Regions from separate parts of the Nosocomiicoccus massiliensis genome, predicted to be linked through region 4. Evidence: riboswitches for the same ligand, from Rfam matches in the RefSeq annotation. Region 4 holds a riboswitch; each other region holds the start of a gene.
What was found. A riboswitch is a leader RNA that binds a small molecule or an ion and turns the genes downstream of it on or off. The one in region 4 is predicted to bind S-adenosylmethionine.
Positions count from the first base shown of each region.

Region 1: another riboswitch for S-adenosylmethionine. It lies ahead of CJ229_RS04840 (methionine ABC transporter ATP-binding protein); the one in region 4 lies ahead of CJ229_RS05925 (methionine ABC transporter ATP-binding protein).
Region 2: another riboswitch for S-adenosylmethionine. It lies ahead of CJ229_RS08105 (methionine ABC transporter ATP-binding protein); the one in region 4 lies ahead of CJ229_RS05925 (methionine ABC transporter ATP-binding protein).
Region 3: another riboswitch for S-adenosylmethionine. It lies ahead of metK (methionine adenosyltransferase); the one in region 4 lies ahead of CJ229_RS05925 (methionine ABC transporter ATP-binding protein).

Region 1 is NZ_CP136964.1:898,367-904,396, reverse strand. It holds gene CJ229_RS04855 (Cof-type HAD-IIB family hydrolase) at 1-23, opposite strand, end outside; gene CJ229_RS04850 (acetamidase/formamidase family protein) at 39-938, opposite strand; gene CJ229_RS04845 (GNAT family N-acetyltransferase) at 1,083-1,592, shown strand; SAM riboswitch class I at 1,665-1,767, shown strand; gene CJ229_RS04840 (methionine ABC transporter ATP-binding protein) at 1,823-2,839, shown strand; gene CJ229_RS04835 (methionine ABC transporter permease) at 2,832-3,485, shown strand; gene CJ229_RS04830 (MetQ/NlpA family ABC transporter substrate-binding protein) at 3,490-4,293, shown strand; gene CJ229_RS04825 (aminotransferase class I/II-fold pyridoxal phosphate-dependent enzyme) at 4,297-5,460, shown strand; gene CJ229_RS04820 (hypothetical protein) at 5,549-5,770, shown strand.
Region 2 is NZ_CP136964.1:1,541,154-1,547,183, reverse strand. It holds gene CJ229_RS08115 (MetQ/NlpA family ABC transporter substrate-binding protein) at 76-879, opposite strand; gene CJ229_RS08110 (methionine ABC transporter permease) at 894-1,574, opposite strand; gene CJ229_RS08105 (methionine ABC transporter ATP-binding protein) at 1,571-2,590, opposite strand; SAM riboswitch class I at 2,689-2,794, opposite strand; gene CJ229_RS08100 (thioredoxin family protein) at 2,820-3,143, opposite strand; gene gcvH (glycine cleavage system protein GcvH) at 3,200-3,580, opposite strand; gene CJ229_RS08090 (Spx/MgsR family RNA polymerase-binding regulatory protein) at 3,661-4,020, opposite strand; gene aroD (type I 3-dehydroquinate dehydratase) at 4,013-4,699, opposite strand; gene CJ229_RS08080 (hypothetical protein) at 4,773-5,315, shown strand; gene CJ229_RS08075 (cold-shock protein) at 5,379-5,579, opposite strand; gene CJ229_RS08070 (protein-export chaperone SecB) at 5,825-6,030, opposite strand, start outside.
Region 3 is NZ_CP136964.1:592,587-598,616, forward strand. It holds gene CJ229_RS02995 (alpha/beta hydrolase) at 1-38, opposite strand, end outside; gene CJ229_RS03000 (gamma carbonic anhydrase) at 111-614, shown strand; gene CJ229_RS03005 (proline dehydrogenase family protein) at 658-1,647, shown strand; gene CJ229_RS03010 (fluoride efflux transporter FluC) at 1,699-2,073, shown strand; gene CJ229_RS03015 (fluoride efflux transporter FluC) at 2,066-2,413, shown strand; gene CJ229_RS03020 (nuclease-related domain-containing protein) at 2,454-3,362, opposite strand; gene metK (methionine adenosyltransferase) at 3,453-4,628, opposite strand; SAM riboswitch class I at 4,712-4,823, opposite strand; gene pckA (phosphoenolpyruvate carboxykinase (ATP)) at 4,960-6,030, shown strand, end outside.
Region 4 is NZ_CP136964.1:1,130,204-1,136,233, forward strand. It holds gene CJ229_RS05915 (MetQ/NlpA family ABC transporter substrate-binding protein) at 10-822, opposite strand; gene CJ229_RS05920 (methionine ABC transporter permease) at 846-1,496, opposite strand; gene CJ229_RS05925 (methionine ABC transporter ATP-binding protein) at 1,480-2,514, opposite strand; SAM riboswitch class I at 2,588-2,690, opposite strand; gene CJ229_RS05930 (YceI family protein) at 2,764-3,279, opposite strand; gene CJ229_RS05935 (alpha/beta hydrolase) at 3,304-3,903, opposite strand; gene CJ229_RS05940 (ring-cleaving dioxygenase) at 3,913-4,869, opposite strand; gene CJ229_RS05945 (MarR family winged helix-turn-helix transcriptional regulator) at 4,927-5,358, opposite strand; gene CJ229_RS05950 (DUF1307 domain-containing protein) at 5,431-5,991, opposite strand.

The sequences.
Region 1 (6,030 bases), 230 kb from region 4:
AAATCGATTGCGACTGCCTTCATATTGAAAGCCTCCTATTATTTTAATTCAATGTTTAATTTGTCTAACACATATTGCGGCACGAAGAAACGTGCAGTTTTTAACGGGTCTACAACTTGGTTGATTTCTGTTTGCCCGACTAAACTCATTAGCATTGTCAGTTCTGGTAGTGTTAGTGGCGTTCTTGGCTCTAAAATATTTTGAATCATCACCTGTACGGACTGGTCAACAGCCTCGTCTAAACTTTCGTGAGACACAAATTGATAAATACCTTCATCGTTTACTAAAATTGGATGTTCAGTTTGAACGTTCTCCGCTTTTTCTAAAGTCACTGTAACAGATCCTTCAACTTCTAAACCACTTACAGAAACTTCACCGTCACCCATGGCACCGTGTAAGTCACCTAATCCAAATAATGCACCATCGTGATAGACAGGTAAGTAAAGCGTTGCGCCTGTAGTAACTTTAACAGAGTCCATGTTACCGCCATGGGTATCTGGTGTACCGTTGTTAATCGCCTCATCTTTTGGTGCGACACCAATCACTCCAACCATTTTGTTAATTGGAATTTCAATATCGTTAAAGAGGACAGTATCATCTTTAATATCGAGCACTTTAATCGTTGGTTCGTGTAAATATTTACCCATCACACCAGCATCAGGTACAGTTACCATGACGCCTTTATCGTCAATTTCAATGTCTTGAATCGTAACTTTTAAAACATCTCCAGCTTGAATACCACTGACAAAAATAGGTCCAGAGGCTGGGTTCATTTTATCCCAATCGAGTGTGTCAAACGCGTAATCCTCATCTTGAATTTGATTCGTAAAACAGTCGAGCGTGTCAATTTTAACAGTATCACCAACATCTACAGTTAACTTCGGTTCGTTATCTTTAGACATGTGATAAAAATAATGTTCGTTAGAAAGATGTTTCATCTAAAAATCCTCCTTAAATAATCAGTAATCAACTTCATTGTTACAAATAAACGAGAGCTTGTCTATTTAACTGATAAACAGACAAAGTGAGTGTAGAAAGTATAAATGTTACTATAGAAGTAGCATTAAAAAGGATGGGATACGATGAATTTAGAAATAAGAAAACCGAAAATTGAAGACGCAGAGTCAATCATTGAACATAAAATAAAAGTAACAAAAGAAAATCCAGACACACTCGCAACAGCGATAGAAAATCAGGAACCAGACTTAGAAGATCAAATAAACAAAATAAAAAACATCGGTGAAAACGACTTAAAACTCGTCGCATTAGATGGCGACACAGTCATTGGAATCATCAACATGTTCCACGACAAGCGCCATAAATTCCGTCACATCGCACAATTTGGAATTAGTGTTCAACATAAATACGCAGGACACGGTATCGGAAGCAAACTCATTCAAGAAGTCGTCGATTTCGCGACAGAAAACGATAATATCGAAAAACTAATCCTCACAGTATTTGGTAACAACGACGGCGCGATCAAACTATACGAACGATTCGGATTCGAAAGTGAAGCAACACTAAAAGATCAAGTCAAACTAAACAACGACAGCTACACAGACCTCATTTACATGTCCAAATGGGTGAAGTAGGAGTTTTCTAACAATTTCGAAAAAGTGTTGTAAAATAGCTCTATGTGGTATAAGATTGTTTTAATTGAATATTAAATATCCAGAGAACTCGAGGGATTTGGCCCAGTGACAGTTCAGCAGCGGGCTTTTTAAGTACTGTGCTAATTCCAACGAGCAGATGCTTGACAGATATCATTACAAACCATTTGCTTATTTTAGTAAATGGTTTTTTATTTTGAGGAGGAGTTTCCATGAGTCATATTGAATTGAAGGGCGTTAGTAAGACTTACGATGTCAAAGGTAAGTCTGTTGAAGCGGTTAAAACGACGGATTTATCGATTCGCTCAGGTGAGATTTTTGGACTAATCGGCTTTAGTGGCGCAGGTAAAAGTACGCTACTACGCCTCATTAACTTACTTGAAGTGCCGACAACGGGTGACGTCATTGTCGGTGACGATAATTTAACAAAACTTTCTAAAGATAAACTACGTGTTAAACGTCAAAAGATCGGAATGGTGTTTCAGCATTTTAATTTAATTAACAGTAAGACAGTTGCTGAGAACATTAAGTTTGTTTTAAAAGCAGCGAAATATCCGAAAGAAAGAATGGACGCACGAGTGGATGAGTTGTTAACACTCGTCGGACTTTCAGATAAAAGAGATGCGTTACCTAAAAATTTAAGTGGGGGACAAAAACAGCGTGTCGGTATTGCACGTGCACTTGCAAATGATCCAGAAGTTTTACTATGTGACGAAGCGACGAGTGCGTTAGACCCTGAGATTACAAAAGAAATTTTAAAGTTATTAAAAGAGATTAATAAAACACTCGGTCTCACGATTGTTTTAATTACGCATGAAATGGAAGTCATAAAAGAAATTGCACATCGCGTTGGAGTCATGTCTAACGGAGAAATCATTGAAGTAGACGATGTTTATAACATATTTAGTAATCCGACACATGAAGTGACGAAAGGTTTCGTTCAAGAAATTTATAACTTCCAAGTGCCACCACATATTAAGACAACAAACGAAAACCGAATCATTACGTTAAAATTCGCAAAAGATACAGCAGAAGAAAACCATTTAAATCAGCTGTATAAACTATTTGATTTAAACATTAGTATTTTAAACGGTCGCATCGAATATATTAACGGCGATCCACTCGGTTTACTTATGTTACAAGTGAGTGGTGACGAAGCGGAAATCGGAAGATTTTTTAAACATATCGATGACAGAATCGGATTAGAGAGGGCTGAGATTTATGGATAAGTTAGATATTATACTACCGCTACTGTACCGCTCATTTTTAGAGACGGTATTAATGGTGTCTATTTCAATTTTCTTTGCGGTATTAATCGGTTTACCACTTGGAATTTTACTTTTCATAACGAGCGAACGTCAGTTATTTAAAGTGAAGTCGCTAAACGTCATACTCGGGTTTATTGTAAACGTGATTCGTAGTTTTCCGTTTATCATTTTAATCGTTGCGATTATGCCGTTTGCTACGTGGTTAGTAAATGCGTCACACGGACCAGTATTTGCGTCAGTTGCGTTAAGTATCGCAGCGATTCCATTATTTGCAAGACTCGCAGAGTCGAGTTTTCATAGTATCGATAAAGGTGTCATTGAAGCGTGTATCGCTGGAGGCGCACCGTTATCACAGATTATTTTTGACGTGTTAATACCAGAATCAAAACGAAGTTTAACTCAAGCGATAACGTTAACGATTATTTCAATCATTGCATTTAGTGCGACAGCTGGAGTTGTCGGTGGTGGAGGTATAGGTGACCTCGCAATCCGCTACGGATATTACAGATACGATACGTTCGTCATGTTAATCACTGTCGTATTATTAATCGTTATCGTACAACTCGTTCAATGGATTGGTGACTTTTTAAGTCAGAGGGAGGGGTAAAACTATGCGTGGAATTATTACATTTTTAGCAGGATGTTTAGTCGTCATCGGTATTTCATCTTATTTATTGAGCGACAAACAAGGTGAAGTCATTACGATCGGTGCGACGAGTGGACCATTTACAGATATGGTCGAAAAAGCGATACGACCTGAATTAGAAGAGATGGGGTATACGGTGAAAGTCGTTGAATACTCTGACTGGATTCAACCGAATACAGCACTCGCGAATGGCGATATAGATGCAAACCTGTTTCAAAATATTACGTTTATGAATAACTATAATGAGAAAAACGATAAGAATTTAATTGATTTAATACAAGTGCCAACTGCACCGATGGGATTATATTCTGGTAAATATAAGTCGTTAGACGATATAGAAAACGGTAGTGAAGTTGCGTTACCACCAGACCCAGTAAATATGAGTCGTGCATTTATGGTGTTAGAAGATTCGGGGTTAATCGAACTAAAAGAGGGTTATGATATGTTTGATATCACAGAAAATGATATTATAAGTAATAAGATGAACCTCAAGTTTGTTTATCAAGATGCGGGGCAACTTCCGAGAAGTGTGGATCAAATTGGTTTATCACTCGTACCAGGGAACTTTGCTTTAGCGAGTAACATGAAGTTAGAAGATGCACTTATATTAGAAAATATGTCAGAATACTTTAGAAATAGAATCGTCGTTAACGATGACCTTGCATCAGATAAGATTCGTGAAGATTTAATAAAAGCCGTACAATCGGAAGGATTCAACAAAGTAATCGACGAGGAGTTCAAAGGTTTTGACAAACCGGAGGATGATTAACAAATGGCAAACAAACGTTTAATGCAGTTAGAAGGAGACTTCTTTATGTCTCTACGTAAGCGTCTAGAAAAGATTAAACTGGGCGACAAACCATTACTCAATATGTCAATCGGTGTACCGGATGGTCGTACGCCAGATCACGTACTAGAAAACGTGAAGGAAACGATAGACGACATTCAAAACCACAAATACGCAGGTGTTAACGTTCGCGAAAACTTAATGCAAGCTGTTAAAGACTTTTATAAAAGACATTACGATGTCGAGTTAGAAGATGAAAACATCGCACTATTATACGGTTCAAAAAATGCAATCATTAACTTCCCAAGTCTCTTTATCGAGCCAGGAGAAGGGGTATACGTGCCAAATCCTGGATATATCGATTATGTACCAGGAGTAAAACTAGCGAATGGTGAAGTATATGATTTACCGTTACTAAAAGAAAATGATTTCTTACCGGACTTTGATAATTTAGATGAAAAAGAATTAGACAACGCACGTTTAATCATTTTAAACTATCCATCAAACCCAGTCGGTGCAGTTGCGACAAAAGAGTTTTTCGATGAAACAGTCGAAAGATTTAAAGATACGGACATTATGCTGATCAACGATTTCGCGTATGCTGCATTCGGATTTGAAGGAAAGCCACCGAGCATTCTTGAAAGTGACAAAAACTTTGAAACGTCGATGGAATTTTTCTCATTATCAAAAGCGTTTAACATGTCTGGATTCCGAATAGGATTTGCGGTCGGTAACAAAGATATGGTCGGCGCGCTGAATTTATATCAGTCGTTTGCACATGCAGGAATGTGGGGTGTTCAACAAGAAGCTGCCGCAACGGCGTTAAACGAATCCGATGAATTCTTATTAAAACAAAACGAAATATTTAAACGTCGCCGTGACAAATTCGTGTCAGGACTTCGTGAAGTCGGTATCCCGTTAAATGATATTGACGGTGGTATGTTTGGATGGGTCGAAGTACCAAAAGGCTTTAATAGTGAGTCGTTCTTTGAATATCTATTAGAAGAACAGTCGATTATGGTCATTCCAGGATTCCCGTTCGGATCACTTGGTGAAAACCGAATTCGTGTATCACTCGCAATTGCAGATGAAGAGTTAGATGAAGTCGTCGAGCGATTCCAATCAATCAGTCATTTATGGAAAGAGTAGAAATGTAACGAATTAGTCAAAAATGACTGTTAAATGAAGTAGTAGTCATGTTACAGTGAACGTACGAACAATGAGGGGAATTAGTATTATGATGAAAAATTGGCAAGTCATAATTTATGCATTTGTAGGTGCATTATTTACTGGTGGAATTATATTTTCAATTACGAGCGTAATTACGCAAGAAAATCCACTCAGTTACGTCCTAATATTTGCATTATTGTTAGTACTATTCATTCTATTTACACTGTTACTATTTTCATATAAAAAACACCGTCCGAGTGTAGAAGACATGACAGACGACCGTGAATAATCACGGTCGTTTTTTTATTTCTTTGGTGTAGTTGTTTTAATTGTCAACGTAATGAGATGTCCTTTAATGTAAAAGCGATTTGCGTTAAATAGTTTTTCATCTTTTAATGCAAAATGGATTTGCGTCAAATCAGTTCCGTATATGTTAACGCAAATGCTCTAATCGTTAAATAAAAGTAGCATGCTTTAACAGAAAAGCAATTTGCGTTAAATAGTTTTTCATCTTTTAATATAAAATGGATTTGCGTAAAAGGGATAGTC
Region 2 (6,030 bases), 410 kb from region 4:
ACGCTTTAATAAAAATATAAAAAATTCGTCTCTCCACACAAAAAAACACGACTTAAAAAGCCGTGTCTCTTCTCATTATTCCGCTGGAATGACTGCACCGTCATAATTTCCGTCGATGAATTTTTTGATTTCTTCACTTTGTAATACTTCTACAAGTGTTTTTAAGTTTTCGTTATCTTTGTCTGCGCTTCTTACAATTACAACGTTTACGTAGTCTGAGTCTGCCGCTTCAAGTTCGATTGCATCTTCTTTTGGTGATAATCCTGAGTCAATCGCGTAGTTTGCGTTGATAAAGAACACATCACCTTCGTTATTTTCGTATGCTTTGACCATGATTTCTGGTGCTGTTTTGTTGTCGAATACGAAGTTATGTGGGTTGTCTTCGATATCGTCGATTGTTGCTTCGATTGGGTCAACACCGTCTTTTAACGTAAGTAAACCGTGGTCGACGAAGAATTTAAGGATACGTCCTTCATCTGGCACGTTGTTTGAAAGCATAATTTTTGCTCCGTCTGGTAACTCTTCTAATGATTTATAATCGTTAGAATATACACCGATAGGCTCTAAGTGAACAGCTCCAATGTTTTCAAAGTCGAATCCTTCTTTTAATAAGTTGTTAAAGTATGGAATGTGTGCGAAGAATGTTGCATCTGCATCTTCACTGTCTAACATTTGGTTTGGTGTGTTGTAGTCGTTCACGACTTTAATGTCGAGATCGATTCCTTTTTCTTCTAATAATGGTTTTGCTTCTTCTAAAATTTCAGCGTGTGGTACTGGTGTCGCAACGACTGTTAATTTTTCGTTTGCTTCTTTTCCGCCACCACATGCAGCGAGTACTACTGTTAGTAATAATGTAAATGCAAATAATATTCTTTTCATAAATAAGTCTCCTCTTATCTTTTGTCGACTGCTTTTGATACAGTGTCTCCTATAATTTGAATGATAAAAACGATAATTAAAACAACGATTGTCGCAACGAGTGTCACGTCTGGTTGATTTCTCGTAAATCCGACCATGTATGCTAGACTTCCAAGACCTCCTGCTCCAATAACACCAGCCACTGCAGTTGAACCGACGAGCATAATCGCCGTTACTGTAATCCCTGAAATGAGTGCTGGAAGTGATTCAGGGAGTAGCACTTTCCAAATAATTTCGGTTTGTGTTGCTCCCATCGACTCAGCGGCTTCGATTACGCCCTTGTCGACTTCTTTTAATGCGATCTCAACGAGTCTCGCATAAAATGGAGACGATCCGATAATTAATGCCGGCATCGCTCCCCATACTCCCATCATCGTTCCCATAATTGCTTTTGTGAACGGTATGAGTAATATGATTAAAATGATAAACGGAATGGCACGAAATAGGTTAACGACAAATGATGTCGCACCGTACACCGGTTTAGAGGCAATTGCCTTACCTTTTGATGATTGAAATAAAATGACACCTAATATAATTCCTATGAAGAATGAAAATAGCGTCGCAATTCCTGTCATTGTCAGCGTTTCTATCGTCGCTTCGATTAGTGCATCGATTTTGACGTGTTCAAATCGGAACATTTCTTTTATATCGTTCATTTGATGACCTCCACTGACACATTTTCACGTTCAAACTGTTCAATAATTTTAGTTAACGTCTCACCTTGAACTTCAGTCGCAACGTATAGATGACCGTATGATGCGTCGTTTGTTTGTTTAATATTTCCTGATAAGACGTTCATGTCTAAGTCATACGTTTTGATTACTTGAGAGACGATCGGACGATTGGCTTTCGTACCGACAAATCCGAGTTTTAATACCGTCGAATTCGGGAAACTTTCTTTAATTGCTTTAATTTGAACGTCGACGTCTTCATCGTCTAAATCATCTTGTACAAATCGTTTTGTAACTGATGATTTTGGATTTTGGAACAATTCGATAATCGGTGCAACCTCGATGACTTTTCCATTTTCCATGACGGCTGCACGGTCGCAAATTTTACGAATCACTTGCATCTCGTGCGTGATCATGACGATTGTTAAGTCCAATTCTTCACGAATTTTTACGAGTAGATCGAGTATTTCATCTGTCGTTTGTGGGTCTAAAGCACTCGTCGCTTCGTCACATAGTAACACTTCCGGATGATTGCTAAGTGCTCTCGCGATACCGACACGCTGCTTTTGACCGCCGGATAATTCACTTGGATAGTTATGTTCTCTACCTTCTAAACCGACAAGATGAATTAACTCCGTCACACGAGCGTCCATTTCACTCTTTGATACACCTGCGATTTCAAGGGGGAGGCGAATGTTTTCATAGACTGTGCGAGACCATAACAAGTTAAAATGTTGGAAAATCATCGACACTTTTTGGCGCTTTTTACGTAATGCTTTTTTTGAAAGGGTGTTTATCGTGTCTCCACCGATTACAACGTCTCCACTTGAAAGTGTTTCTAAACCGTTAAGCATTCGGATTAGCGTAGACTTTCCAGCCCCGGAGTATCCGATAATACCGAAAATTTCTCCTTTTTCGATATGTAACGACACATCATCTACCGCATGGACGGTTTTCTTTTTCCCTTTAAAAACTTTAGTGACATTTTTAATATCAATCATCGCTTTGCCTCCAGTTATATCCGCTTAATAATTCTTTTTCACTTGAAGAAAATAAAAAATGCTTACTCAAAAATGAGTAAGCATAAATAACGTTCGCTTTCTCATCTTCGAATGATCTTGATCATTCAGTGAATTAGCACCTTGTCTATTTAGACGGTTGCCGTGGCTTCCTTGGGCACTTCCCTCCACCACTCTGGATAAGAATTATTAAGTTTGATTTATTGTAGCACTACGAATTTTCGTTGTCAACGTACTTTTTAAATATTTCGACAATTTTAGTCACCGACTCAAACGCGTACACTTCTTCTTGTAGTTTACCGTCTTTAAAGATTAACAGCGCCGGAACGCTGTGAATTTTATATTGCTGAATAAAAGCCTCATAATAGTTTAAATCGATCTTTGTGACGTTTACGTCTATGACTTTTGTTGCGATATTTAAAAAAGACTCTGCGAGTTTACACGTCGCACACATCGGCGTATACCCGTAGATCACTTCAACGCCGCTTCGTTTTATGATAGATGTTAGTTCTTCTTCTGTAATTTTTTGTTTCATTTTTTAAATCCTTTGAAAGAAAAAACTCTAGACATCGTCTAGAGTTCTTACATAAATTATTGTCCTGTCATTTCGTCGTAAGCTGCTGCATCCATTAACTCATCAAGTTCTGATGCATCTCTAAGCTTAACTTTTAACATCCAAGCTTCTTCGTATGGTGATTCGTTTACTAACTCAGGGCTGTCTTCGAGCTCTTCGTTTACTTCAAGTACTTCACCAGAAACTGGCGCATATAATTCAGATACTGTTTTTACAGATTCTACTGAACCGAAGTCGTCACCTTTTGCGATTTCGTCTCCTTCTTCAGGAAGCTCAACGAAAACGATGTCTCCTAATTCTGACTGTGCGAACTCAGTAATACCAATAGTTACTGTATCTCCGTCAACTTTTACCCACTCATGATCTTCTGAATACTTTAAGTTGTTTGGTGTTGCCAAAACAAAAACCCCCTAGTAATGAATAATTAATAATTGTATTATCTCACATAACTAACATATAGACAAATTAAATCAGAATGTTAATCATTTAAAACTGCGTCATATTGTTCTTCCTTAAATCCTAAAACGACAGCACTCTCTGTAACGAGCATCGGACGCTTGATAAGCATGCCATCACTCGACAGTAATTCAATTTTTTCATCGAATGACATCGTATCTAACTTTTCTTTTAAGCCGAGATCTTTGAATACTTTACCGCGCGTATTAAAAAAGTCATCGATTTCGTAATTATCTGCTTTACTAACGATGTCTTTTAGTTCGTATTCTGACGGTGGTTCTTCTACCATATCAATGACTTCTAAATTGATTCCTTTATCTTCTATATACTTTTTACCTTTACGACATGTTGAACATTTTTTATACTCGTAATATTTATTCATTATGTTTATATACCTCTCTTAACATTTTTATTTCCACTTGTCCTGGTGCTTGTGGCGTCTTTAAACAACCGTATGTGAAGGCTGAATTGTACGGCTCTTTTGCGACGCGTGTTATTTTACCCCTTTCCCCCATCGCGATGATAATAATCATATTTCCGTACTTTTCTTTATTTTCTTTTAATAATTCAAAGAGCAATTCGACGTCTTCATTATGTGATGGCATATATGCCACTTTACAATAGTCTGCAAATGATTCATACATCCCATCGATGATTGACTGTACCGTTTTTTCATCTGGCGTTTTTAGAAAATCATGATGGCTAAACAGTACTTCGATACTACGAGATTTTATGTGAGAAATAAACGCAGCCTCTCTATAACTATTGTACTGAATGTCGAGAATATCTAACGGGGCATGCGCTGAAATGTACTTAATATGTGACACGTAATCATCGTCACTACCATATCCACCTTCACTTTCCGTACGATATGTATACAAAATACGTTTATTTAATTCTCTTAACCCATAAAGTGCATCGATGATTTCTTCATCGTCCTCAAAATAATCGCCGCGAAATTCTAAAATGTCGAAATCATCTCGTGCGTGATGTAAGTCCTTTAACTCTTGTTGAAGTTCCGTCAAATTACGACTGCTTAACGTGACGACAATTTCCGTCATACTACCACTCTCATTTGTTTCTCATTTAAAAGAATGATACCATATTTTTAAACATTTAACGATAGGAGACGCTATGAAAAAATTACTGTTAAGCACTGTTCTAATCGTATTTATTGCAGGTTGTAGTACAGATAACGAAGCTGACGTCAGAGAAGAACCAAGCGACAATACGACAGAAAAAACTGAAGTGAAAGAAGTTAAAGTATCGCCTGAAAAGAAAATCGAAAATGATACGCGTAACGATATCGGGAAAATCGTCACAATCGACGGCATCGACTTCACTGTGAAATCGAGTCAATTAACAGATGAAAGAATCGAAGATCATTTTGAATCGTTTGAATATGTATTAGAGCTTGAAGTGTATTATAAAAACAATACAGACAAAAACTTCCCAGCAGGACGTGACGTCTCAGTACAAGTGAATGATAAAGAAGCGACGTACTATGATTTAGACAGCTCGATATTACAAGAAATCGCACCTGGTGAAGAAATTACTGGAAAAGTCTATTACGCGTTTAACGGAACGCCAGAAGTCGTTACTGCGAAATTTGCACCACTATTAAATACTGCAGGAGATTTCGAAGAGTTTAACGCATACCCTGAATTAGATTTATAAACAAAAAAGTCAGCAATCCAAAGATTGCTGACTTTTATTATATATTACTATATAAATTTTAAATTATTGAACAGCAACGTTTGTTGCTTGTGGTCCACGATTGCCTTCAACGATTTCGAACTCAACGTTTTGTCCTTCTTCTAAAGTTTTGTAACCTTCACCAACAATACCTGAGAAGTGTACGAATACGTCGTCTCCGTCTTCTCTCTCGATGAATCCAAAACCTTTTTCTGCGTTAAACCATTTAACTGTACCGTTATTCATAATAGAATACCCCCGTAATAAATATAATATGTGTAAAACATTCAAACTTCTACGAGTGAATCTATTAAATAACACTACATCTCATTTGAATAATTATTACCATATCCTAACTATACAGAACATCTGTACGAATGTAAAGAAGTATTTTTAGGAGGCGCTTTATAAGAAAAATAATAAAATTAACTGTAACAGTTTAAGCATATTTTAAAAGCACACTTTATAAAAAAGCAAAGTCTTCTAAACAATCATTCAATAGTTTCATCCATTTTTTCCGCACGATTTAAGAATTCATTAATATTAATAGGTGGCAGAATAATTGGACGTCTATTCCCCTTAGACGTAACATCAGAAATTATTGATCTAAGATATGGAAAAAGTATAGATACAGCATTTGGTACTAAATTTAATTCTGCAGACTTGCTTTGCTCAAAAACTCCAATGACAATACATT
Region 3 (6,030 bases), 540 kb from region 4:
GTACCTTTTGCTTTATTTTCAATTTCCCATTTCCACATAATTTTCCTCCTTACATATTGTAAAATATTTGATATTATATAATTATAACAAAGTTAAAGGACGCGTTTATAATGATATTAAACTATAAAGAACACGTTCCAAAAATTCATGATAGCACTTTTATTGCTCAGAATGCTACAATAATCGGTGATGTTGAAATCGGTGCACACTGTTCTGTTTGGTTTGGTGCGGTAATACGAGGTGACGTTGCGCCAGTCAAAATTGGAGATTATACAAATATCCAAGATCAATCGGTCCTTCATCAGACTCCTAATATGCCACTCACTATAGAAGACCATGTCACAATTGGGCACAGAGTGACGTTACACAGTTGTACAGTTAGAAGTGGTGCGTTAGTCGGTATGGACTCAACGATATTAGACGGTGCAGTAATTGGTGAGAACGCATTTATTGGTGCAGGTTCACTCGTTACTTCAAATACTGAAATACCACCGAATAGCCTAGCATTCGGCCGACCAGCAAAAGTGATTCGACAATTAACGGATGAAGACATACAAGAAATGACACGTATTAACGCAACATATGTCAATCATATTCCGCATTACAAAGGGTAGTTCTTATTATTTTTATATTTTATACATTTTGGAGGAATTTTTAATGGCAGTTTTACGCGACTTTTTTATTGGTTTATCTCAAATTAAACCAGTAAACGATGCAACGAAGAAAATGGGATTACGTTTTGGTGCTCAACACGTTGTCGGAGGAACAAAAACAGACGACACTGTTGAAAAAATCCGTCAACTAAACCAAAAAGGCTTATCTATTACAGTTGATAACCTTGGTGAATTTATTGAAGATCGTGCTCAAGCAGAAATAGAAAAAAATCTAATTCTCGACATGATTGATGCGATTCATAAAAATCACTTAGATGCACATTTTTCAGTTAAATTAACACAACTTGGTTTAAACCTTGGAGATGACTTCATCTTACAAAACATGCGTGAAATTATGGAAGCTGCTAAAAAAGCAGATAACATGTTCGTAAATATCGACATGGAGAACTACGCTTCTAAAGAAAAAACGTTTTTTGTTTTAGATGAGTTATTAAAAGATTACGACAATGTCGGTACAGTGTTACAAGCATACTTATTTGATAGTATGGAAGACGCTGAAAAGTACAAGGATAACCGTACGCGCTTAGTTAAAGGTGCTTACAAAGAAGATCCAAGTATCGCATACCAAAGTAAGAATGATATTGACAACAACTACTTTGAGTTAATTAAATATCACTTAACTCACGGTAAAGGTTTCACTTCGATTGCAACGCATGACCATAACATTATTAACCGCGTGATTGATTTCGTTGAAGCGAATGACATTTCACACGATTCATTTGAATTCCAAATGTTATACGGATTTAGAAACGATTATCAACTCGCATTAGTTGAAGAAGGCTACAACATGACAGTTTACGTACCATACGGTAACGACTGGTACGCATACTTCATGAGACGTCTTGCAGAACGCCCTCAAAACTTAAACTTGCTCGTTAAATCAGTAACGACAAATAAAAAGTTCAAAGTCGGTGCTGCAGCTGCTGCGGCAGTCGGTGCTGGAATCGCAGTAACAAAATTATTCAAAAAATAATATAATAAAGGATACGGATCTTCCGTATCCTTTATTTATTAGGTGAATTTTATGAATAAAAAAAGAATGTTTTTAGTATTTCTAGGTGGTACATTAGGCGGACTCTGTCGATTTAGTATTGATACTACCCTTCAATATTTTGACAGTTTCTTTATGATTTCTACAATCACCGTCAATTTAGTCGGTCCATTTTTACTCGGACTCGTATACAATCGTTTTAATGATACTCTTTATGCATCAATATTTATAACTGGATTCCTCGGATCATTTACGACGTTTTCTACATTGACTGTACATCTTACAATGACTTTAGAGTATAATGCCCTCTCGTTTTATATCTATTTATTATGTGCAATGACATTTGGTTTCGTGATGTTTTTAATCGGAATAAAAGTGCAACAGTTAGTTGGTGAGCGCCATGTTTAAATTACTGATAATTATTTTACTTTCTGGAATTGGCGCTGTCGTTAGAGACATGATATCTATACATATGCCTAAATCATTATATGGCACACTAATTGTCAATATTCTCGGCGCATTTTTAGCAGGCACAATAATTCGTAGTCAGTTTATTAATGGAGAGTATTATGATTTAATGATGGTTGGATTTTTAGGCGGTTTTACGACATATTCTGCTTTTACAAAAGATCAATACGAATTGTTCAAAGAGAAACAATATATCAAACTTTTCCTATACACACTAATAATGTTTTCACTTACGTTGTGTGCATTTTTTGTCGCATTATCAATCAATATTTTAAATTAAAAAAACTCACGGAAGTATTACACTTTCGTGAGTTTTTCAATTAAGGATTTAGTCGCATTAGTGATTCTGCGATTTCATCTAAATCTTTTACTGTATATTGGAAACGACCTTGGAAGACGTGTTTATTGAAGTAGTCTTCAAGTTGTTCTGTTCCTACGATTACTTTCGCATTGCTATCTGTTGCATAGTTCATAATCGTATGACCACCGTTATCTTTCGGGTTAAAGTAAATAATTGGTACGACGTCAAACTGTAATTTTAATACGTTTCTCAGTTTTTCAGCTGTCATCTCAGTATCTTCGATCGTGTTGTTGTAGTAATTTACAGCAACTTTTTCATCATTTTCTTTTTCAAATATTAACGTTTGTTCTTTGTTTGGATCTAAGTTTAACAGTTGGAAAATCCCTTCTAAATAAGGAATCTCATCGTACTGTTCTTCAGTCACACCATGTAAAATATGTCCGCTCCAATATTTTGAATCGATTAAATAAATACCTGTGCGCGTTAATACTAAGTGATCAATCTTACGCGTGTTCGTATAATTTCTAGATGGTAAATAAATATTCGACAGAATGTACATATCAGACTCGCGAATTCTCTCTTCTGTGACGAGTTTATTTTTAAAGTTTAATAGTGCTAAATCTGTTAAATATTCACCTTTATCAACAGTAAATTGTTGGATACTTGATAATTTATTGTTTAAAAGTGTTGTATCTTCTAAATATTTTTCATTTAAGTGAGACACTTCTTTTTTATGTGCCATGCGTTCATCTTCTTGATTTTTAACATAGCTTTCGATGAGTGTTTCTTCTTTCTTTTTATATAATCTTTCATTTTCTTCAACTTCGTTACGATGTTTCACGTAGTAAATTAAAAATGAAATAATAACTATAAGTAACAAAGCTGCAACAATAATAAATAGAGGCTCTGTTAGTATTTCTGTTGACATAAAACTCACTTTCCTTTCAATTAACTTTGTTAATTATACCAATAATTTAAATAGAAATAAAATTAAAACAGCTCATGATGAGCTGTTTTACTAATTAAGATATGATTTTAAAGTATCTACTTTATCGAGTGCTTCCCATGGGACGTCGATATCGTGACGACCGAAGTGTCCGTAACTTGCTGTTTGTTTATAAATCGGACGCTGTAAATCTAACATTTCAATAATACCGTCTGGAGTTAACGTAAATTCATTGCGTACTGCGGCTGCAATTTTTGAATCTTCGATTTTACCTGTTCCAAATGTATTTACTGAAATCGAGACAGGTTCAGCAACACCAATCGCATATGATAACTGAATTTCACACTGTTTAGATAAACCACTTGCAACGATATTTTTAGCAATGTAACGCGCTGCATAAGCTGCAGATCTATCTACTTTAGTTGGGTCTTTTCCACTAAATGCTCCCCCACCATGTCGTGCATAACCACCGTAAGTATCGACAATAATCTTACGTCCAGTTAATCCTGCATCTCCATGTGGTCCACCGATAACGAATCGACCTGTCGGGTTAATGATCATCCGAGTATCCTCGTCGATGAGATTTTCATCAATAACATAATCGATAACTTCACGCTTAATATCTTCTTTAATTTCACTATGTGCGACTTTTTCATCGTGTTGTGTGGATAAGACGATTGTATCTACACGTAACGGCTGATTATTTTCATCGTATTCGACAGTGACTTGAGTTTTTCCATCTGGTCGAAGGTAGTCTAAAACATGCGTTTTACGTACTTCTGTTAGACGACGCGCGAGTTTATGCGCTAAAGTAATTGGAAGTGGCATAAATTCCTCAGTTTCGTCTGTCGCGTAACCAAACATTAAACCTTGGTCACCTGCTCCAGTAGTTCCGCTCTCTTTTGATTCGTTATCCCCTTCTCCATCAACTCCTTGAGCAATATCGACTGACTGCTCATCAATTCCTGTTAATACAGACATCGTTTTATAATCATATCCGTATTCAGCATTCGTATAACCAATTTCTTGTACCGTGTTTCTAACGATTTTAGGAATGTCGACGTACGTAGACGTTGAAATTTCTCCAACAATCATTGCAAGACCAGTGTTTACAACAGTCTCACATGCAACACGTGCATCTTTATCGTCTTTAATAATCTCGTCTAAAATCGCATCTGAAATTTGGTCTGCAACTTTATCTGGATGACCTTCTGTTACAGACTCTGACGTAAATAATCTACGTTCCATTATATTTTCTCCTTAAAATATATTAGCTATCTCTTTCGATAAAAAAAGCCTTTTCTCACACATAGAGAAAAGGCCACCCTTTTCTCTTATCGTTCAGAAATCATTATTTCTGCAACCTTTAGCACCATTCTTCTACGTTAGAAGGGGTTGCTGGGCTTCACAGGGGGTATTCCCTCCACCGACTCTTGATAAGAGATAACTTGTTTACTAGAATACACAACATCAATGAAATTATCAAGTACTTTTAAAACATATCTCGATTCGGTGGAATCTTTTAGTATCTTGTATTAAAATATTAGATGATAAACAAAATTTGGAGGAAATTTATATAATGTCAAACTCTGTGAAAAGAATCGAAGCACTTGTACAAAAAGATTCAACAAACAACCAATTATCTCGTGCAGAGCTTGTAGAAGCCGCATCTAGAAGAAAAGAAGGTAAAATTGCATCGAGCGGTGCATTCACTGCAACAACTGGTAAATATACAGGTCGTAGCCCTAAAGACCGCTTCATCGTTGAAGACGATGTGACAAGAGACACTGTAGATTGGGGAGAAGTAAACCAACCAATTAGTGGTGAAGTGTTTGATGCACTACTCGACAAAGTGTTAGATCACTTAGATAGTAAAGATGAATTATTCGTATTTAACGGATATGCAGGTGCAGATACGGATTCACGTTTAAACATCCGTGTCGTAAACGAATTCGCATGGCATAACTTATTCGTAAAAGCTTTATTTATCGATCCTGAGACAAAAGAAGAAGGTTTAAACATTTCACCTGACTTTACAATTGTTTCTGCACCATCATTTAAAGCAGATCCATCTGTAGATGGTACGAACTCTGAGACATTTATTTTAGTGAACTTTGAAAAGCAAATCGTTTTAATCGGTGGAACTGAATACGCTGGAGAGATGAAAAAATCTATCTTCTCTGTAATGAACTACCTACTTCCTCAAAAAGGTATTTTAAGTATGCACTGTTCAGCAAACGTCGGAGAAAATGATGACGTAGCGTTATTCTTCGGATTATCTGGTACAGGTAAAACGACACTTTCTGCAGATCCAAATCGTGGTCTAATCGGTGACGATGAGCACGGTTGGAACGAACACGGTGTATTTAACATCGAAGGTGGATGCTACGCAAAAGCAATCAACTTATCTGAAGAGAAAGAACCTGAAATTTACCGTGCAATTAAATTCGGAAGTGTATTAGAGAACGTTATTTTAGATGATGAAAGAGATCCAGACTACGATGATAATTCTCTAACTGAAAATACACGTGCAGCGTATCCAATTAAACACATCGACAATGCGGTATTACCATCAAAAGCTGGTCACGCGAAGACAATCGTATTCTTAACAGCCGACGCTTTCGGAGTACTCCCTCCAATTGCGAAATTA
Region 4 (6,030 bases):
GGTTTACTATTACCAACCGATATCTTCAAGTGGAATGAACGTCGGAATTAACGAACCGCCATAAGTATCTAAGATTAGTTGTTTCGTATCATCTTCTTGGAAAAGTTCAGCAATTCTATTCAGTGTTTCGTTATCTTTATCTTCAGCACGGACTGCGATAATGTTAACGTAAGGCGTCGCTGTGTCATCTTCTAAGAAGATAGAATCGTTTTGAATATCAAAACCTGCGTCACTTGCGATTCCGTTGTTGATCGCTCCAGCTGTAACGTCATCTAATGTTCTTGGAATTTGAGCTGGCGCAACTTCTTTAAATACGATGTTTTTCTTGTTTTCAACAATCGCATCTTCGATTGAATCTAAACCGTTATAGTTATCGACTAATTTAATAACTCCCGCTTCTTCTAAAAGCATTAACGCACGACCTTGGTTTGAAACGTCGTTTGGTAATGCGATTGTGTCTCCTTCTTTTAACTCACTTAAATCTTTGATTTTGTTAGAGTAAATTCCCATTGGTGCTAAGTTAGTCGTTGCGATCGGTACTAAGTCTAAATCTCTTTCTTTAATAAACTCATCGAAGTAAGCGACTGTTTGGAATGCGTTCGCATCGATATCACCGTCAGCAAGTGCAGTGTTTGGTTGAACGTAGTCATTAAACGATACGATTTCAATATCAATACCTTCTTTTTTCGCTTTTTCAGCGACAAAATCCCAAACTGTCGTGTCTGTACCACTAACTCCAATTTTCACTTTTTCGTTATTACCACATGCGCTAAGGACAACGATAGATATAAGTGCTAAAAATAATACATGTAATTTATTCATTATAAAATTTCCCCTTTTAATTTTTACTTTCTTCTAACTATTCTTGATAATCCATTTCCAAGTGACTGTAATCCTTGAACTAAAACGACGAGGATAACTACTGTGACTAACATCGTCATACCATCAAATCTTTGATAACCGTAAGTAATGGCTAAGTCTCCAATTCCTCCACCACCAACAGTTCCAGCCATCGCTGATGCTCCGACTAAACCGATCGTAGCGATTGTGAAGTTTAAGATGAGTGAACCTAACGCTTCCGGGATAACGAATCTAAAGATGGTTTGTAGAGGCGTTGCGCCCATCGCATCTGCCGCTTCAAGCACACCGTCATCTACTTCTAGTAGCGATGATTCTACGAGTCTCGCAACATATGGTCCTGCATAGACGACCATCGGTACAATCGCAGCAGCTGTTCCAATTGAGCTTCCGACGATGAGTCTCGTAAACGGTATAATTGCAACGAGTAAGATGATAAATGGTATTGATCTTAAAATGTTAATAACGAAACTAAGTATAGTGAATGTTATTTTTTCTTCTAAAATTCCACCATTCCTTGTGACGTATAATAGCACCCCAAGTGGAATCCCAAGTAAAATACTAAAGACAAACGATATCGTCACCATTTGAAGTGTTTCAACGAGTGCACTTAAAATTCGATCAGTACTCACTAGCATTTCTTGTCACCTCACTATATAAGACCTCTTGTTCTGTTAAAAATGCTTTAACTTTCTCGATTTCATCCGCTTCACCGATAAATTCGACAATTAGATTACCAAACGGTGTACGTTGAAGCTCTGTAATGTTTCCAAACAACACGCTCGCTTCAACGTCATAGCGTTTTGACAATTGACTAAGTATGGGTTTGCCTGCACTATCTGCGATGAAATTGAGTCGGTAAATATGACGTTTTTTCTCATCACTTAATAGTCTAAGTACGAAGTCCGGAACTTCGCTATGCATGACTGTGTTTACGAATTTAACACCCGTTCTCGTGCTTGGATTTGAGAATATATCAAACACGCTGCCAGACTCTATCACTTCACCGTTTTCCATAATCGCAACTTTGTCGCAGATTTCTCTCACGACGCTCATTTCGTGTGTGATGAGTAAAATCGTAATGTTATATTCTTCATTTACTCTCTTAAGTAAAGATAAAATCGATGCTGTCGTTTCAGGGTCTAAAGCACTCGTCGCTTCGTCACAGAGTAAAATTTTTGGTTGTGTTGCGAGCGCTCTTGCGATTCCGATACGTTGTTTTTGACCACCTGACAACTCATCTGGGTAATTCTGTGCTTTATCCTTTAAACCGACGAAATCAAGGAGTTCGTTTACTCTTTTTTCAACTTCTTCTTTCGGTGTACCAGATAAAATTAGCGGCATTGCCACGTTTTTAAATACTGTTTTTGAATTCAGCAAGTTAAAATGTTGGAATATCATACCGATATCTTTTTTAATCTCACGAATTTCTTTACTATTCGCTTTGCTTAGATGTTTACCATCTACGATGACTTCGCCACTTGTCGGCGTCGTTAAGTGGTTGATCGTACGGAGTAACGTACTTTTCCCAGCGCCACTAAAGCCGACAATACCGTATATTTCACCTTCTTTAATATCCAGTGAAACGTTTTTTAGTGCTTCGGTTGTTACACCTTTACGATTAAATGTCTTTGAGACATTTTCAATTTGAATCACAAAATTCACCTTCCAACGCAAATTACAAAATAAAAAACCCTATTTTTATATAGATAAAAATAGGGTCGCACTATTCTTATCTACTAGCTAAACGCTACTGGAATTGGCACAACACATATAAAATGCTCGCTGCCGAGGCTTCAAAGGGCCAGTCCCTCCACCTCTCTGGATAAGATAAATTAAATTGTTGGATATAACTGTAATTCATTCAAAAACGAATGTCAACATGTTTTCTGAAAATTATACAAATTATTCTGCGATTTCGAATTCTGCACCGATTTCAAATTTGACGTCTTTACCTACCATGACGCCTCCAGCTTCTAACGCTTGGTTCCAAGTAAGTCCATATTTTTCGCGGTTGATCGTACCTCTTAAAATAACTCCCGTCACGTAAGAATCTGTAAATGGATTTTTGTGCACGCCGTTATGTTCAAATTCAAAAGTTTCTTCATGAACTTCATCTTTTATTTTTAAATCACCTGTAATCGTATTGTCCGTCACTGATTTTGAGACGAATTCTATTTCAGGGAATTTTTCTACATCGAAAAAGTCTGCGGATCTTAAATGATTGTCACGATCTGCATTTTTAGTTTCGATTGAATCTACATACGCAATTCCTTTAACTTGTAATGTGCTTAAGTCTTCAAGATCACCTGAAATTTCTCCATCAAATTCTGTGAATCTACCTTTCACTGTAGATACCATCATATGTTTTACAGAAAATTCTACTGAGCTGTGTGATTTGTCTAATTTAAATGTTGTCATTTTAATTCCTTCTTCCTTATAAATTTAATGATTTAATAACCATGTTTTTGCTTTCTCAACTGCATCAGTTGTAATTTCATGTCCATTTACATGAACTGTTGTTACTTTTGCTCCACGTGAAGTAAAAAGTTGTTCTACATATTCGTTATCTTCTAGTGTCACCATTGGATCGTTATCCCCGACTGATAAAAACACTTTTAGGTTCGACATATCTTTACTGTTATCAGTTAGATCTAATGGATAAAGTGGTGCGAATAATATCGAGCGCTTAATATTAACGTCCTCACGTAGTAGTAAGTGAATTGTGATATTTGCGCCATTTGAAAATCCAACTGGAATTAGATCCTTTAGGTCGAACCCTTCAGATTTTGATATTTCTTGTAGAAAATCGAGCAATTCTTGCCCTCTATAATTTAAATCTTCTAAGTCATACTGACCGAAACTAAGTCGTTTAAAATATCGGTTCATGCCATTTTCTTGAACATTACCTCTAACTGATAACACGCCATATGAATCATCTAACATGTTTGCGAGTGGCAGTAATCCTCTTTCGTCTGATCCTGTTCCGTGTAGAAGTAAGAATATCGGTTTACCTTTTTGGCCTTTGTTAAATATATAGTGCATAACATTCACCTACTTCCTAGAAGTGTCAAACGGACGAATTCTCGTTTCGATATCTTCACGTCTATGTTCTAAAGCTGGCGGCAATGCTAATGATTCACCGAGTGTTTCGTATGGTTCATCGGTCATAAATCCTGGTCCATCTGTTGAGATTTCAAAGAGAATATGACCAATTCTTGCGTATAACGCTTTAAAATAAAATCGATCGATGATTCCTGAGTTAGGCACACGGTGTTCTTTATAGCGCTGAACCCAGTTATTCAATGCTTCATCATCTTTTACGCGAAATGCCACATGGTGAATTTCTCCATAACCTTGTTTAGAGTCTTCACTCTCTTCATCGTGGAACACGTGCAATTCAGCTCCATTACCGCCTTCACCCATCGTTAAAATAGTATACGTGTCATTCTTAGATACAACTTCCATGTCGTACACATTTTGTAACATGTCAATAAACGCATCATAATAACTGACTTTAATTACCATTGGACCTAGACCGTATATCGCGTATTCTTTTGGCACAGGTCCATTTTCCCACGGAATTCCTGCTTGAACACCTCTGTTATCTTCGTCAGATATAAGTTGATAGTATTGCTCATCATCATCTTCAAAGCGTAAAACTTTATGCCCATTAAATTCAGTGATTTCTTCGTGTGTGACATTAAATGTTTCAAAACGTTTTTTGTAATATTCAATTGCCGCGTCACTTGGTACGCGAAATGACGTTCTATAGAGAGAGTTTGTGCCTTTTTTACCTTTAACTTGATTTGGGAAATCAAAAAATGTCATATCCGTACCTGCATTCCCAACATCATCTGCAAAAAATGTATGGTACGTATAAATATCATCTTGATTGACTGTCTTTTTCACGAGTCGCATGCCTAAAATTTCAGTGAAAAACTTATAATTTTCTATCGCATCTTTTGTCATTGCCGTTACGTGGTGGAGTCCTAGAAGTTTGTTTTCCATAGTTTTACCTCCTACATTATTTCGAATTCGAAATATAACTTAAAAACAAACTCGGTATCATTTAGATACTCGAGTTGAAACTGTTTTTAATGATTCTCTAAGCTGAGTTAACGACGCATCATCTAAATCTTGAAAGCATGATTCAATCATTTGAGCATGACTTGGAAACACCGAATCAATCAACTGATATCCCTTTTCAGTCAAACTCGCATAATACGTACGCTTATCCGATGGATCTTGTGTACGAACGACATAATTACGTTTTTCTAAACTATCGATCACATACGTCGTTGAACTACTCGCGATGAGAATTTTTTCTTTTATTTGTTGAATGGGTTGTGGCCCTTTGTTATATAACACTTCAAGTACCGCAAATTCATTCACAGTCAGGCCGTGACATTTTATATCTGCTTTAACGCGCTTAAAAAAATTATCTGTCGTACGTTTAAGTGCAACGAATGTTTTTAAAGCATCGCTTTGTCTCGTCATAAAATGTCACTCCTTATAATTATTTCGAATTCGAACTAATTGTATGATGTTATATAAATCTTGTCAACAAATTTATTTTTCCTTAAGTTTAAATCCTGCTTGTTCGAGTTCCTTAATCGTTAAATCAAGGCTTATTTTTTGTATTTCACCAGTCTTGTTATCTTCTGCTGGACGTACTAATTCATTTAACTTTTCTGGACTTATTTTTGAATACTCGACCTCGATCGTTTCTATGAAATGATCGTCTTTAAATTCTACATCGTAATTTAAACCTTCTTCACCTTCATACGCTTCAAAAGCATCGATGTCTTCAAATCTTTGCTTTGCCTCATCTTTATTAGAAACGTTAATGGCTTCGTAATCTGCTTTTGTTGTCGTAACTTGTCGGATTAGTTCCTCACCTTTATGAATTAAATCAACCGTCACTAAAATACCCTGCTCTTCTTTCTCGTATGTGACAGTCTCTTCTTTAGTTTCACTTTCCTCTTCTTTAGGTTCGCTAGTCTCTTCTTTATTTTCAACTGGTTCTTGTTGTTTTGCGCTTTTTACTTCCTCACTGTTATCATCATTACTACAAGCAGCAAGTGTGACTAAAACTGCTAAAGATAAAAATATAGAGAATAACTTTTTCATTTCAAAACCACCTTAAATTGTTTTGTGTCATAAGTGTAA